DNA from 3 places in the Lentzea sp. NPDC059081 genome. Region 3 is predicted to be linked to each of the others. Evidence: riboswitches for the same ligand, from Rfam matches in the RefSeq annotation. Region 3 holds a riboswitch; each other region holds the start of a gene.
What was found. A riboswitch is a leader RNA that binds a small molecule or an ion and turns the genes downstream of it on or off. The one in region 3 is predicted to bind glycine.

Region 1 (5,086 bases), on a different contig from region 3:
GCTCACCCGTGAGGTGTGGGAGGCGCTGGCACCGTCCATGGGCTACATGGCTCAGTTGAGGAACCTCAGGAACTTCGACGAGGCCGGCATGTCCGACGAGGTCGCGGCAGCCGTCGCGGCCCGGCTGGCCGACCCCGGCCAGGTCGCCCGCTCGCGGCAGTTCCCGTTCCGCTTCCTGTCCGCCTACGAGGCGGCGCCGAGCCTGCGCTGGGGCCACGCCCTGGACCAGGCGCTCCAGGCGTCGCTGAGCACCCTGCCCGCACTGCCGGGCCGGTCGCTGGTCCTCATCGACTCCTCGGGGTCGATGACGAGCGTGACGCTCTCGGCGCGGTCGAAGGTCACCCCGGCCAAGGCCGCGGCGGTCTTCGGCGTGGCGCTGGGCGCGAAGGGCGAGCAGGTCGACGTGCACGGCTTCGCGACGGGCGTGTTCCGGCACGAGGTCCCGCGCGGGGCGTCGGTCGTCCGCGAGGTCGACCGGTTCCTGAAGCGGATCGGCGAGGTCGGGCACGGCACCGACATCGTCGGGTCGCTGCGGCGGACCTACCGGGGCCAGGACCGCGTCTTCATCATCTCGGACATGCAGACGATGGGTGGCGGGCTCGGGCGGACCGTCAGCAACACCGTGCCGGCGCACGTGCCGATCTACGGCTTCAACCTGGGCGGGTACGAGAAGGGCGCGTACGCGACCGGGAGGGGCAACCGCCACGAGTTCGGCGGCCTGACCGACGCGACCTTCAGGGCGATCCCCCTGCTCGAAGCGGGCCGGAACGCCGACTGGCCGTTCTGACGGCATGAGGGCTCTCCTGACGGGGAGAGCCCTCACACTTACTATCAGTTAGCGTTTTGACCAGCTATGATGCTGTTCATGGACTACAACGTGTTCGCGAAGGCGTGCCCGTCACGTCCCTTGCTGGAGCACGTCACCGGCAGGTGGGGCGGATTGACGCTGGGCGTGCTCGTCGACGGCCCGCTGCGCTTCAACGAGCTGCGCCGCCGCGTCGACGGGGTCAGCGAGAAGATGCTCTCCCAGACGTTGCAGGCGCTGGAACGCGACGGGCTGGTGCACCGCGTGGCGCAGCCCACGAACCCGCCGCGCGTCGACTACAGCCTCACGCCGCTCGGGCACGACACGGCCGAGCGGCTGCTCGCGCTGATCCGGCTCCTGCAGGCGCGGATGCCCGAGGTGATCGAGGCCCAGCAGGCCTACGACGCCCGCTGATGAAGGGCTGCGGACTCTGCTGGACCGAGGCTGAGCTGGAGCTGCTCGACGGCGACCCGGCGCTGGTGCCGGACGCGGTCGTGTGGCAGTTCGCCTGGGAGGTCGAGGACCACTTCGCACCCGAGGAGTACGCGCCCGCGTGGCGCCGGATCGGGCACCGCGTGGTCGGGTTGCTGGACGGCGACCCCGACTCCCGGCTCACCATGGGACTGTCCTGGGCGGGCTTCGCCGAGTGGCCGGAAGCCGAACGCGCGGCGCTGCGCGCGCAGGTCACCGACGTCGTCCTGCGCGCGGCCGCGGACGAGGAGCGGTGGCGGGACCTGAGCGAGCTGGTCCAGGCGGCCGCGCAGCTCGACCAGAGCCTGACGCCGTGGCTGCGCCTGGTCGAGACGCTCCCCGGCGAGGTCGTCGAGCACCTCGCCGAGGAGTGGTCGGACGTCCACAGCGCGAACAGCACGTTCGGCACGTGGCTGCGGTGGACCGGTCCCACGCCTCACGAAGAGGTCGAGGAGTGGCTCAGCACTCGATGACGTTCACGGCGAGTCCGCCGCGGGCCGTCTCCTTGTACTTGACCGACATGTCCTTGCCCGTGTCCCGCATGGTCTTGATGACCTTGTCGAGCGACACGAAGTGCGACCCGTCCCCGCGCAACGCCATGCGCACCGCGGTGATCGCCTTGATCGACGCGACGGCGTTGCGTTCGATGCACGGGATCTGCACCAGCCCGCCGATCGGGTCGCAGGTCAGGCCGAGGTTGTGCTCCATGGCGATCTCGGCCGCGTTCTCGACCTGTTCGGGCGTGCCGCCGAGCACCTCGGCGAGGCCGCCGGCCGCCATCGAGCAGGCGGAACCGACCTCGCCCTGGCACCCGACCTCGGCACCGGAGATCGACGCGTTCTCCTTGAACAGCACGCCGATCGCACCCGCGGTCAGCAGGAACCGGACCACGCCGTCGTCGTCGGCCCCCGGCACGAACTTCGTGTAGTAGTGCAGGACCGCCGGGACGATGCCGGCCGCGCCGTTGGTCGGTGCGGTGACGACCCGGCCGCCCGCCGCGTTCTCCTCGTTGACGGCCAGCGCGAAGAGGGTCACCCAGTCCATGACCCGCAGCGGGTCGGTGACGAAGTGCTCGCCCTCCAGGCGCTTGCGCATCTCGGCGGCGCGGCGGCGGACCTTCAGGCCGCCGGGCAGCACGCCGTGCTCGGTGCAGCCGCGTTCGACGCACTCCTGCATGACGTGCCAGATGTGCAGCAGCCCCGACCGCACCTCGTCCTCGGTGCGCCACGACAGCTCGTTGGCCATCATGATCTCGCTGATCGACAGCCCGGTCTCGCGGCAGCGCGCGAGCAGCTCGTCGCCGGTGAGGAACGGGTGCGGCAACGGCGTGGTGTCCGGCTTGATCCGGTCGGTGCCCGAGGCGTTCTCGTCGACGACGAACCCGCCGCCGATCGAGTAGTAGACGGCGTGCTCGACCGAAGTGCCCCCGCTGAACGCCTCGAAGCTCATCCCGTTGGGGTGCAGAGGAAGCGACTTGCGGCGGTGCATGATGAGGTCGTGGTCGTGCCGGAACGCGATCTCGTGCGTGCCGCCGAGCCGCAGCCGTCCACTCGCGACGATCTCGTCGACGCGCCCGGCCGCGACCGCGGGGTCGACCTCCTCGGGGAGGTTGCCCTCCAGGCCGAGGAAGACGGCCTTGGGGCTCCCGTGGCCGTGCCCGGTGGCGCCGAGCGAACCGAAGAGCTCGACGTGCACCCGGTCCACTCCGGACAGGCGCTCGCCGAGCTTCTCGACGAACATCGCCGCCGCGCGCATCGGACCGACCGTGTGCGAGCTGGACGGTCCGATGCCGACGGAGAACAGGTCGAAGACGCTGATGGCCATGTCAGTCGGACTTGGTGAGCTCGGCGTACTTCGCCGCCGTGAGCAGGTTCTCGGCCGACTCGACGCGAACCTTGAACAGCCAGCCGGCGCCGTAGGGGTCGCTGTTGACGATCGCCGGGTCGTCGACGACGGCGCCGTTGACCTCGATCACCTCGCCGGTGACGGGCGAGAACAGGTCGCTGACGGACTTGGTGGACTCGAGCTCGCCGCAGACCTCGTTGGTGATCACCTTCGCGCCGACCTCCGGCAGCTGCACGAAGACGATGTCGCCGAGCGCGTCCGCGGCGTACTCGGTGATTCCGCAGGTCAGCGGGTCCTGGGTGCCCGGCGTCCAGTCGACCCACTCGTGCTCGGTGGTGTAGAGCAGGTTCTCGGGGAACTGCACGGCGACTCCTCTGGCTGGTGACGGGTCAAGGACACACTTGCGCCCCCTCCGCCGTGCAGAGTTGCCTACCCCGAGCGGTCTTGCTGCCTGAGAGTGTGCGGGAGCTTGCCCCTTCGGCGCCCCGACTCCGACGTCGAGGTCTCTCCCACTCGGGTTCCGGCGCTGACGCGCCACGGCCGGTCTTCAGTTCTCGGGGCCGAACGCTATGTGCGGGCCCCGCCGGGTGTCAACGCGAACCGGTCGAGTCACACGCGAGAGCGGCCCGAGTCGCCCTGTCCTAGATGAACAACCACACGGGTGCGTGATAGTGCGATCAGCACAGTGACATGACCTTCCCACTGCCCCACATTGTGAGATGTCGGCCACCGAACGGAGGAGTCATCGTGCGGATCGCAGTTCCCCGCGAGATCAAGAACCACGAGTACCGCGTCGCTCTCACCCCTGCCGGTGCGCACGAGCTGACGAGCCGCGGGCACGACGTGTTCGTCGAGCAGGGCGCCGGTCTGGGCTCCGCGATCACAGACGAGGAGTACCTCGCCGCGGGCGCCAAGGTGCTCGCGACCGCCGACGACGTGTGGGCGGAGGGCGACCTGGTCCTCAAGGTCAAGGAGCCGATCGCCGAGGAGTACCCCCGTCTCCGCGCCGGCCAGACCCTCTTCACCTACCTCCACCTCGCCGCCGACAAGCCGCTGACCGAGGCGCTGCTCGCGTCCGGCACCACCGCCATCGCCTACGAGACCGTGCAGCTGCCGAACCGCGCGCTGCCGCTGCTCGCCCCGATGTCCGAGGTCGCGGGCCGCCTGGCCCCGCAGGTCGGCGCGTTCAGCCTGATGAAGCCCTCCGGCGGCCGCGGCGTGCTGCCCGGCGGCGTCCCCGGTGTCGCCCCGGCCCGCGTGGTCGTGATCGGCGGCGGCGTGGCGGGCGTCAACGCCGCCACCATCGCCGTCGGCATGGGCGCCGACGTGCAGATCCTCGACACCAACGTCGACCGCCTGCGCCAGATCGACGCCCAGTTCTCCGGCCGTCTGCGCACGCTCGCCTCGAACTCGTTCGCCATCGAGCAGGCCGTCCGCGAGGCCGACCTGGTCATCGGCGCCGTGCTGGTACCGGGCGCCGCGGCCCCGAAGCTGGTCTCGAACGCCCTGGTGGCCGAGATGAAGCCGGGTTCGGTGCTCGTCGACATCGCGATCGACCAGGGCGGCTGCTTCGAGGACTCCCGCGCCACCACGCACGCCGAGCCGACCTACGAGGTCCACAACTCGGTGTTCTACTGCGTGGCCAACATGCCGGGCGCCGTCCCGCGCACCTCCACCTACGCGCTGACCAACGTGACGCTGCCGTACGCCGTCGCGCTGGCCGACAAGGGCTGGGAGAAGGCGCTCAAGGACGACCGTTCGCTCGCCTTGGGCCTCAACGTCCACGCCGGCCTGCTGACCAACGGCCCGGTGGCTGACGCGACCGGCCTGCTGCACACGCCGCTGGAGTCCGTCGTCTGAAGACCAACCGAATGAATGAGGCCCCCGCACGCGTGAATCGCTGCGGGGGTTTCGCCTATCTGAGTGCTTTGACGCGCGCCTTGATGCCGTCGATCACGCAGTCCA
Region 2 (5,086 bases), on a different contig from region 3:
CGGCCGGGCGGGCTGGTGCAGGTCGGCTTCCACGTAGGCGACCGGACGAACCTCAAGACGCAGGGCTACGGCGGGCACCCGATGCGCGTGCACGTCCACCTGCGACCGCCGGAGCGGGTGGCGGGGTGGTTGCGCGACGCCGGGTTCACCGTCGAGGCGCGGTGGCTGCTCGGCGACGACGGCGCGGTGCTGTTCGCCCGGCGCGGGTGAGACGATCTGATCGTGTCAGAAGAACAGACTTGTCAGCGGTGCGGCGAAGCGGTCGAGCTGGCAGCCGAGGACTTCGCGTTGTTCGAGCGGATGCACCCGGACTGCTTCCACTTCGCCTTCGAGCACGACCTGGCCAAGCCGGGTCTGAGCGTCGACGAGAACTGCGGCGACGAGGCCTGCCCCGTCGGAGCGTGAGAAATGGGCGCACCCCCGAGTGCGCCCATTCCCCGGTCGAACGTGATCAGCTGCTGTACGCCTCGAGCGGCGGGCAGGAGCAGACCAGGTTGCGGTCGCCCTTCGCGCCGTCGATGCGGCGGACGGGCGGCCAGATCTTCGGAGCACCGGTACCGGCCGGGTACACGGCCTCCTCGCGGGTGTACGGGTGGTTCCACTCGCCCACGGTCACGCTGGCCGCGGTGTGCGGGGCGTTGCGCAGCGGGTTGTCCTCCACCGGCCACTCGCCGGCGCCGACGCGGTCGATCTCCCGCTTGATGGCGATCATGGCGTCGATGAAGCGGTCGATCTCGGCGAGGTCCTCGGACTCGGTCGGCTCGACCATCAGCGTGCCGGCGACCGGGAACGACATCGTCGGCGCGTGCAGGCCGTAGTCCGCCAGACGCTTCGCCACGTCGTCCACCGTCACGCCAGTGGCCTTGGTGAGCGGGCGCAGGTCGAGGATGCACTCGTGGGCGACGAAGCCGCCCTCGCCGGTGTAGAGGACCGGGTAGTGCTCGTCGAGGCGGCGGGCCACGTAGTTCGCGGCGGCCACGGCGGTCAGGGTCGCGCGGCGCAGGCCGTCGCCGCCCATCATCCGCACGTAGGCCCACGAGATCGGCAGGATCGACGCGGAACCCCACGGGGCGCCCGAGATCGGGCCGACACCGGTGGCCGGTCCCGCGGTCGGCTGCAGCGGGTGGTTCGGCAGGAACGGCGCGAGGTGGGACTTCACGCCGATCGGGCCGACGCCGGGGCCACCGCCGCCGTGCGGGATGCAGAACGTCTTGTGCAGGTTCAGGTGCGAGACGTCCGAGCCGAACTTGCCGTAGCGGGCGAGACCGATCAACGCGTTGAGGTTCGCGCCGTCGACGTACACCTGGCCGCCCGCGTCGTGGACCAGGCCGCAGACCTCGCGGACGGTGTCCTCGTACACGCCGTGGGTCGACGGGTAGGTGATCATGATCGCGGCCAGGTCGTCGGCGTGCTCGGCGACCGTGGTGCGCAGGTGGCCCATGTCGATGTTGCCCTTGTCGTCGCACTTCACGACGACGACGCGCATGCCGGCCATGACGGCGGACGCGGCGTTGGTGCCGTGGGCGGACGACGGGATCAGGCAGACGTCGCGGTCGGCGTCGCCGTTGGCGCGGTGGTAGGCGCGGATCGCCAGCAGGCCGGCGAACTCACCCTGCGAGCCGGCGTTGGGCTGCAGCGACACGGCGTCGTAGCCGGTGACCTCGGCGAGCCAGGCCTCCAGGTCCGACACGATCCTCAGCAGACCGGCCGCGTCCTCGACGGGCGCGAACGGGTGCAGCGTCGAGAACTCCGGCCAGGTGATGGACTCCATCTCCGCGGTGGCGTTCAGCTTCATCGTGCAGGAGCCGAGCGGGATCATGCTGCGGTCCAGGGCGACGTCCTTGTCGGACAGCGCGCGCAGGTAGCGCAGCAGCGCCGTCTCGGAGCGGTGCGCGTGGAAGACCGGGTGGGTCAGGTAGTCGGACGTGCGGCGCAGGTCGGCCGGGATGCCGTCCGCGGTGTCGGCGTCGATGGCGTCCACATCGGACCCGGTGACGCCGAAGGCCTCCCACACGGCGACGACGTGGGCGCGCGTCGTCTTCTCGTCGCACGCGATGGCGACGACGTCGTCGTCGACCTTGCGCAGGTTGATGCCGGCCTCGCGGGCCTTCTCGACGACCGCGGCGGCCTCGCCGGGCACGCGGACCTCGACGGTGTCGAAGAACTCGCCGTGCACGACGTCCAGACCGGCCTCGCACAGGCCCGTGGCGAGCACGGTGGCCAGGCGGTGCACGCGGGTCGCGATGCCACGCAGGCCCTCGGGACCGTGGTAGACCGCGTACATCGAGGCGATCACGGCGAGCAGCACCTGCGCGGTGCAGATGTTGGACGTGGCCTTCTCGCGGCGGATGTGCTGCTCGCGCGTCTGCAGGGCCAGGCGGTAGGCCAGGGAGCCGTCGGCGTCGACCGAGACGCCCACGAGGCGGCCGGGCAGCTGGCGCTCCAGGCCGGAGCGGACGGCCATGTAGCCGGCGTGCGGGCCGCCGAAGCCGATCGGCACGCCGAAGCGCTGGGTGGTGCCGACGACGACGTCGGCGCCGATCTCGCCCGGCGCGCGCAGCAGCGTCAGTGCCAGCAGGTCGGCGACGACCACGGCCTGCGCGCCGGCGGCGTGGATCTCCTCGATCAACGCCTTCTGGTCGCGCACCACACCGGACGCGCCGGGGTAGGACAGCAGCACGCCGAAGAAGTCGCCGCCCAGGCCCAGGCCCTCGATGCCCTGCGACAGGTCGGCGACGACGATCTCGATGCCCAGCGGCTCGGCGCGCGTCTCGATGACGGCGAGCGTCTGCGGCAGCGTGTCGGCGTCGATGACGAACTTGTCCGACTTGGACTTGCCCGCGCGGCGCACCAGGGTCATGGCCTCGGCGGCGGCGGTCGACTCGTCCAGCATGGACGCGTTGGCGACGGGCAGCGCGGTGAGGTCGCCGACCATCGTCTGGAAGTTCAGCAGCGCCTCGAGGCGGCCCTGCGAGATCTCCGGCTGGTACGGCGTGTAGGCGGTGTACCAGGCGGGCGACTCGAGGACGTTGCGCAGGATCACGCCCGGCGTCACGGTGTCGTAGTAGCCCAGGCCGATCATCTGGGTCATCGGCCGGTTCTGCGCCGCCAGCGCGCGCAGCTCGGCGAGCGCCTCGGTCTCGGTGGCCGGGGCGGGCAGGTCCAGCACGAGGTCGCGCTCGTGGATGGACGGGGGAACCGCGTGCTGCGCCAGCTCCTCCAGCGACCCGACGCCGATGACGTCGAGGATCCGGGCGAGCTCGGCGGGGCGCGGGCCGACGTGGCGGTCGGCGAACGGGGTGCCGTGCTCGAGAGCGGCGAGCGGAATGCGGTCCTGCGTCATCTAACGCCTCCGGGGGCCTGAGGGCACACGTGTCCTGGTGCCCTCCCCGCTCTGTCCGTACCCCGAAGGGCGCCTGAGAGGTTCACCCGCTGCGGGAGCGGGCTTTCACCGTCGGCGGGACCCCCTCGCGGGGCTCCACTTTCCAGAGGCGTCTCGCTCGGGCGGTCCTGGATGCCTGAGAGGTTCCCGGGGAGGGACTTGCTCCTTCGGCGCCGGGCTCTGCGACCCGGTCTCTCCCGCCTGAGTTCAGCGACTACCCGAGAAGAATACCCGCAGGCAGCCCACCCAGTCCCCCCGGACGCGACCTACATCTCAGCACCGAGACCGGACAAGGCCGCGGAGACGGGGTCCTCCTGGTCGTCGCGCAGGGCCACGAGCAGGTGCCGGGCGCCCACGACGTCGTCCCCGCGCCGGGCCGCGACGAGCTTCGCGCCCTCGATCGCCCGCTCCACCGGGCCGCCCGCGGGCAGGGTCGCGCGGTCCACGCCCGCCGCGCGCAACGCCGCCGCCGCACCGGACTCGAGCTCGGGCCGCAGCTTCCTGCCCGCCGCCGACAGCTGCTGGTCGAGCGTCAGCACCGCGGCCACGAGGTCGCGGGAGGTGACGGTGCGGTCGCCGGCGACGGCGAGCCGTTCGGCCTCGGCGCGCACCGCGGTGAGCTCGGGCCCGCCCAGCCCCTGTCCGCGCACGACGAGCTTGGTCAGCCAGCGCACGTACCCGCCGCCGGACTCCCCTTCCAGCGCACCGGCCTTGCGCAGCAGCCACACCGCCGGAGCCTCCTCGGGTTCCGACGCCGCGCGCACGGCCGCCGCGGTGGCCTCGACGTCCACGCGTCGCACGGCCATCAGGTCCGCGACCCGGCCGAACTCCAGCGACAGCAACGCGAGCGACAGGTGGGTCGTGGTCAGCACGCCGTCGCCGGCCTGGCCGATCGCCGCGCGCAGGCAGGCGTCCAGCGCGACGCTGGCGGGCACCGGGGTGTCGACACGTGCCTGGTGGTGGGCGGCGCGCAGCAGCGTCGTGACGTCCGGACCGGCCTCGGTGGCGCCGCCGTCGCCGCTCGCCCAGTGCTCGGTCCCCCGCGCCATCGCCTGCGCCCGCAGCGACCTCACGCCGAGCTTGCGCCCGGGACCGGTGGTGTCGGCGAGCGCGATGAGCAGGTTCTCGGTGCCGACGAAGCCGAACTCCAGCCGGAACGCCCGTTGCACGGCCGCGGCCAGCGCTTTCACGACCTGCGAGGAAGGAGTGGGGGTCATGCCGGCAACGCTAGGGAGCCGGGGTGCCGCGGCGCCTCTGCCGACCGGCCACAGAGGACGGCCAGTCGGCCAGGAAGGGGTAGCCGGCCAGGAGGAGCGACCGGTCAGCCGGTCGCGCGCTCGCGGCGGCGGCGGGTCAGCTCGTCCTCGGTCATCGGGGCGATCTCGACGCCGTCCGCGCGTTCGGCCGGGAACTCGTGGATGGTCCCGCTGATCTCGCGCATCGCACCGCTCACCGCGATGCCGAACACGCCCTGGCCGCCCTGCAGCAGGTCGACGACCTCCTCCGGTGACGTGCACTCGTAGACGGTCGTGCCGTCGGAGAAGAGGGTGATCTTCGCGAGGTCCTGGACGCCGCGGCGGCGCAGGTGGTCGACCGCGACCCTGATGTTCTGCAGCGAGACGCCGGTGTCCAGCAGTCGCTTCACGACCTTCAGGACCAGGATGTCCTTGAACGAGTACAGCCTCTGGCTGCCGGAGCCGTGCG
Region 3 (5,086 bases):
ACGGACACCAACCAGGCAGCCGCCAACGAAACAGGGGGACGACCCACGCAACACCCGCGCCCCAAAGCGCAAGCTAACGCAGGCGTCCCCCCAAAAGTAGGACCCCCTGATCAACCCGACTGTACTCAGGGGGTCCGACAAGATCAGCGAGTCAAGGGCTCCAAAGCCCCAGACCTCACAGCCTCACAGCCCCCGACCTCACAGCGTCGAGTACAACGGGTGCTTGGCCGCCAAAACCTCGACCCGCCCCCGCAACTCAGCCACATCAGCCCCGGGCTTCAAAGCCTCAGCGATCACATCAGCGACCTCGACGAAGTCCACCTCACCAAACCCACGAGTGGCCAACGCCGGCGTCCCGATCCGCAGCCCAGACGTCACCATGGGCGGACGCGGGTCATTCGGAACAGCGTTCCGGTTGACCGTGATCCCGATCTGGTGCAGAACGTCCTCAGCCTGCTTCCCGTCCAACTCGGACGAGACCAGGTCGACGAGAACCAGGTGCACATCCGTGCCCCCGGTCAGCACCTTCACCCCAGCAGCAGCGACATCAGCCGCGGACAACCGCGAAGCCAGGATCCGCGCACCTTCCAACGTCCGACGCTGCCGGTCAGCGAACTCCGGCGAGGCAGCGTGCTTGAACGCCACCGCCTTGGCCGCGATCACGTGCTCCAACGGCCCACCCTGCTGCCCGGGGAACACCGCCGAGTTGATCTTCTTGGCGATGTCCGCCTCGTTGGACAGGATCACGCCGCCACGAGGACCGCCCAGGGTCTTGTGCGTGGTGGTGGTCGTGACGTGCGCGTGCGGCACGGGCGACGGGTGCAGTCCGGCGGCCACGAGACCGGCGAAGTGCGCCATGTCGACCATCAGGTAGGCGTCGACCGAGTCGGCGATCCGGCGGAACTCGGCGAAGTCCAGCTGGCGCGGGTACGCGGACCAGCCGGCCACGATCAGCTTCGGCCGGTGCTCGGTGGCCAGGCGCTCGACCTCGGCCATGTCGACCAGGCCGTCCGAGTCGGCGACGTGGTACGGCACGACGTTGTAGAGCTTGCCGGAGAAGTTGATGCGCATGCCGTGCGTCAGGTGGCCGCCGTGCGCCAGGTCCAGGCCCAGGATCGTGTCGCCGGGCTGCAGCAGGGCGAACATGGCGGCCGCGTTGGCCTGCGCGCCCGAGTGCGGCTGCACGTTCGCGAAGCCGGCGCCGAAGAGGGCCTTGATGCGCTCGATGGCCAGGCGCTCGACTACGTCGACGTGCTCGCAGCCGCCGTAGTAGCGGCGGCCGGGGTAGCCCTCGGCGTACTTGTTCGTCAGCACCGAGCCCTGCGCCTGCAGGACCGAGACGGGCGTGAAGTTCTCCGAGGCGATCATCTCGAGCGTGCCCTGCTGGCGCGCCAGCTCGGCCGCGACGGCCTCGGCAACCTCGGGGTCGTACTCCGCGAGGGAAGCGTTGAACTGGTCGGACATCTGGAAGAACTCCCTACTTGGCGCGCTTGTAGAACGGAAGTGCGACGACCTCGACCGGCTGCTTCTTGCCGCGGACGTCCACCAGCAGAGGGGTGCCCGGCTCCGCGCTCGCCTTCGAGACGTAGGCCATGGCGACGGAGTAGCCGAGCGTCGGGGACAGGGCGCCCGAGGTGACCTCGCCGACGACCTCGTCGCCGTTCAGCACCGCGTAGCCGTGGCGCGGGGCGCGGCGCTCCGGAGTCTTCAGACCGACCAGGACCGAGTCCACATCGGACTCCGAGACCTTGCTCAGCGCGTCGCGGCCCACGAAGTCGCCCGGCTTGTCGAGCTTCACGACCCGGCCCAGGCCCGCGTGGTACGGCGTCAGCGACGTCGTCAGCTCGTTGCCGTACAAGGGCATCCCGGCTTCGAGGCGCAACGTGTCGCGGCAGCCGAGCCCGCACGGCTTCAGCTCGTGCGCGGCACCGGCCTCGAGCAGCGCGGTCCACACGGCGGAGGCGTCGGACGGCGCGACGAAGAGCTCGAAGCCCTCCTCGCCCGTGTAGCCGGTGCGGGCCAGCAGCGCCGGGACGCCCGCGACCGAGGACGGGTACGAGGCGTAGTACTTGACCGTCGCGAGGTCGGTGTCGGTGAGGCCGGACAGGATCTCGACCGACTTCGGGCCCTGGATCGCGATCAGCGCGTAGTCGGTCGACCTGTCCTCGACCACCGCGTCGAACCCGGCGGCGCGCTCGACCAGCGCCTCGGCGACCACGGCGGCGTTCGAGGCGTTCGCGACGACCATGAACTCCTCGTCGCCCAACCGGTACACGATCAGGTCGTCGATCACGCCGCCGTCGGCCTGCGTGATCATCGTGTAGCGCGCCTTGCCGACGGCCAGCGCGGAGATGTGGCCGACGAGCGCGTAGTCGAGGGCTTCGCCCGCCTGCGGCCCGGTCAGGACGATCTCACCCATGTGCGTGAGGTCGAACAGGCCCGCGGTCGTGCGCACCGCGTGGTGTTCCGCGAGCTCGCTCGAGTAGCGCAGCGGCATCCGCCAGCCCGCGAAGTCGGTGAACATCGCGCCGAGCTGCTCGTGCTCGGCGTTCAGAGGCGTGAGGCGGGACATCAGAACGCTCCTCCAGGGTGCGCCGAAGAGCCGGACGGCCGGCTGAGGCAACAGAAGAATGACACGGTCCATCGGAGACTCCTCACTTGAGCGAGCCTCCCCCTCTGTCATGAGCCTGAGAGCTTCACCGCGCGCAGCGCGGCTTGCACCGTGGGCGAGGCCGATGGGCCTGCTTTCCAGAGTTGCCTTCGTCGTGCGGTACCTGTACCTGAGAGATTCCGGGGAGGAGTTGCTCCTTCGGCGCCCCCTGCCCGAGAAATCGGGTGCAGTGGGACTCTCCCGCGCGACATCGACGGCCGTGTTCAGTTGTCAGCCCCAGACGCTAGCAGGCCAAACGTCACAACGGCACGCCCTGCGCGGTCTTCTCGACCACTTTGCGCTCCGCCCAGAACGACAGGAACGGGACGGTGCCGGCGAGCAGCACCAGCAGGGTGCCCTTGATCGACCAGCGCAGCTTGAGCGCCAGGTCGACCGAGATCACCAGGTAGATGGCGTAGAGGAAGCCGTGGATCGGGCCGACGACCTTCATCGCGCCGCCCATGTCCGCGGCGTACTTGAGCACCATCGCCACGACCAGGAGCAGCAGGAAGACACCGACCACGTAAGCCATGACCCGGAACCGGGTCAACGCACCCTTCATCTGCCCGCCTTCGCTCAACGACCGTCCCGCGCGTTGAGGTCCGCGAGCATGCGGTTGTAGGCCGCGAGCTCCGCGTCTTCTTCGTCGTCGAAGTGCTCGACAGGCGCGGGTGTGACGGCGTCAACGGTAGTCACCGGCCGGGGACCGGGTGCAACCGGCTCCGGTGCGGAGAGAGCCCCGTCACGGTTCTGGCGCGCCAGGCGGCGGAAGCGCCACACCATGAAGAGGGGGAAGAGGCCGAAGAGCGGCCACTGGAGCACGTACCCGAGGTTCTGGAACGTGCCGCTGGCGGACTCGAAGCGCTGCCACTGCCAGTACGCGAGCCCGCAACACACGACCAGCGCCGCCAGACAGGCGAACGCGATCAACAAGCGTTGGGGAGTAAGGAGGCCGCGCACGACCTCCACACTACTTGGGTGAGGCCTCCGACCAGGAGGCCGCCCGTGAGGGACATGAACTCGGGGCTGCCGATTCCTCGACAGCCCTTACCTCTACGCCACGCCGTCCCGGCGCTGCCTCTGCAGACGTGCGACGCACCAGGCCGCGGCGGAGCCACGACGAAGGTGCTGGAGAACCGTCATCGGTCCCAGGCGCCTCCCGAGGTCGGCAGGAGTCAGGCCGGCAGCGCGGTAGTCGAGCGCGCGCTGGTCCAACGGGCTGATGCCCGCGTCCCACCACTGCTCGGCCTCGCTGACGTCACCGACGAGCTGCCAGTAGCTCGCTGCGGCGGCGAGCAACGCCTCGGGTGCCTCCGGCGCCCGCTTGCGCATCGCGGCCACGTAGGCCGGATCCGCCGAGTCGACCTTGACCAAGCCACGCGACCCGCTCCGTGCGGCACCCCGCTGCACGGGAATGCCCGGCGCCGAGGGGGGAGCCTCCGCGAGCCACGCGTTCTTGATCCGGTTCACCTCCTGCATCTCTGCGTCATCAGACCGTTCAGCCGCCCACTGCTTCAACAGCTCGTGGACCCCGGAGTCCTCGACCATCCATGCCTCCTCGTCGGTCGGGGATCGGCCATTGCAGCGGAAGGTATTCGGTAGGTCTGACAATCGCCAGACCCTGAATCCCCAGAACACCCGTTACCAGTGCGTGATTGGCCGCATTCCACCCGTCCGGCTCAACGCGAACGGTCGAAGATCACCGTCAGTCACTAGCGGATCGGCGTCGCCGTGCCGAAGAGGCTCCTGACGAAGGTGATGATCGACTCCGCGCCCTGCCGCAGCCAGCCGAGGACCTGCTGGACCGCCGAAGCGGACTGCTCGGGCTGGGTGATCAGGAGGAACAGCACCAGCGCGACGCCCGCCAGCACTAGCACCTTCTTGAGGTTCACAGGTACCTCTCCGTCCATGTCGCTCACAGCTGAGGCGGCGGACCGCCGTGTCACCCGACATGGTCCCTCATTCACCCGTGCGATGAACAACGACCACGCCCATCCGGGGTCAGGTTCCGCCTGTGGCGCACGCCTGCACGACGCCCAATGTCACCCGAATGGCGGCTAAAGAGGTCCGTGTCCAGCGCCGATGTCCTAGGCACGAGGTGAACACGGACTCCCTCGCATCCCACAGCTTGGACAGAGACTGGTGCACCGGGCCTCACCCGGATGCCGAACCTGCGGCATCACGCTCCGTCACGCCGTCGTGGCGCAATTTAATGCGCACCCGAACATTCATCCAATTACTCCGGACCGACGCAGTTCCATAATTTCGGCGTCCGATACACCCATGCCGGCAAGCACTTCCCCGGTGTTCGCCCCGGTCTCCACCGGAGGCGTCGGAACCGCGGCCGGAGTCCGGTCAAACCGGGGCGCCGGAGCCGGGTGCAGCGCACCGGCGACGTCCACGAACGTGTCCCGCGCCGTGTTGTGCGGATGCCGT

Region 1: another riboswitch for glycine. It lies ahead of gcvH (glycine cleavage system protein GcvH); the one in region 3 lies ahead of gcvT (glycine cleavage system aminomethyltransferase GcvT).
Region 2: another riboswitch for glycine. It lies ahead of gcvP (aminomethyl-transferring glycine dehydrogenase); the one in region 3 lies ahead of gcvT (glycine cleavage system aminomethyltransferase GcvT).

The regions. Positions count from the first base shown of each region.
Region 1 is NZ_JBHYGW010000027.1:69,215-74,300, reverse strand. It holds gene ACFWV3_RS37275 (TROVE domain-containing protein) at 1-787, shown strand, start outside; gene ACFWV3_RS37270 (winged helix-turn-helix transcriptional regulator) at 866-1,219, shown strand; gene ACFWV3_RS37265 (hypothetical protein) at 1,219-1,749, shown strand; gene ACFWV3_RS37260 (L-serine ammonia-lyase) at 1,736-3,100, opposite strand; gene gcvH (glycine cleavage system protein GcvH) at 3,102-3,485, opposite strand; glycine riboswitch at 3,551-3,643, opposite strand; gene ald (alanine dehydrogenase) at 3,869-4,981, shown strand; gene ACFWV3_RS37245 (TetR/AcrR family transcriptional regulator) at 5,037-5,086, opposite strand, start outside.
Region 2 is NZ_JBHYGW010000010.1:74,232-79,317, reverse strand. It holds gene ACFWV3_RS22900 (class I SAM-dependent methyltransferase) at 1-210, shown strand, start outside; gene ACFWV3_RS22895 (hypothetical protein) at 223-405, shown strand; gene gcvP (aminomethyl-transferring glycine dehydrogenase) at 452-3,343, opposite strand; glycine riboswitch at 3,496-3,592, opposite strand; gene ACFWV3_RS22885 (Clp protease N-terminal domain-containing protein) at 3,649-4,599, opposite strand; gene ACFWV3_RS22880 (MerR family transcriptional regulator) at 4,704-5,086, opposite strand, start outside.
Region 3 is NZ_JBHYGW010000058.1:331-5,416, forward strand. It holds gene glyA (serine hydroxymethyltransferase) at 199-1,464, opposite strand; gene gcvT (glycine cleavage system aminomethyltransferase GcvT) at 1,478-2,572, opposite strand; glycine riboswitch at 2,667-2,758, opposite strand; glycine riboswitch at 2,759-2,864, opposite strand; gene ACFWV3_RS45515 (DUF3817 domain-containing protein) at 2,910-3,212, opposite strand; gene ACFWV3_RS45520 (hypothetical protein) at 3,227-3,583, opposite strand; gene ACFWV3_RS45525 (helix-turn-helix transcriptional regulator) at 3,704-4,198, opposite strand; gene ACFWV3_RS45530 (hypothetical protein) at 4,363-4,542, opposite strand; gene ACFWV3_RS45535 (CaiB/BaiF CoA transferase family protein) at 4,879-5,086, opposite strand, start outside.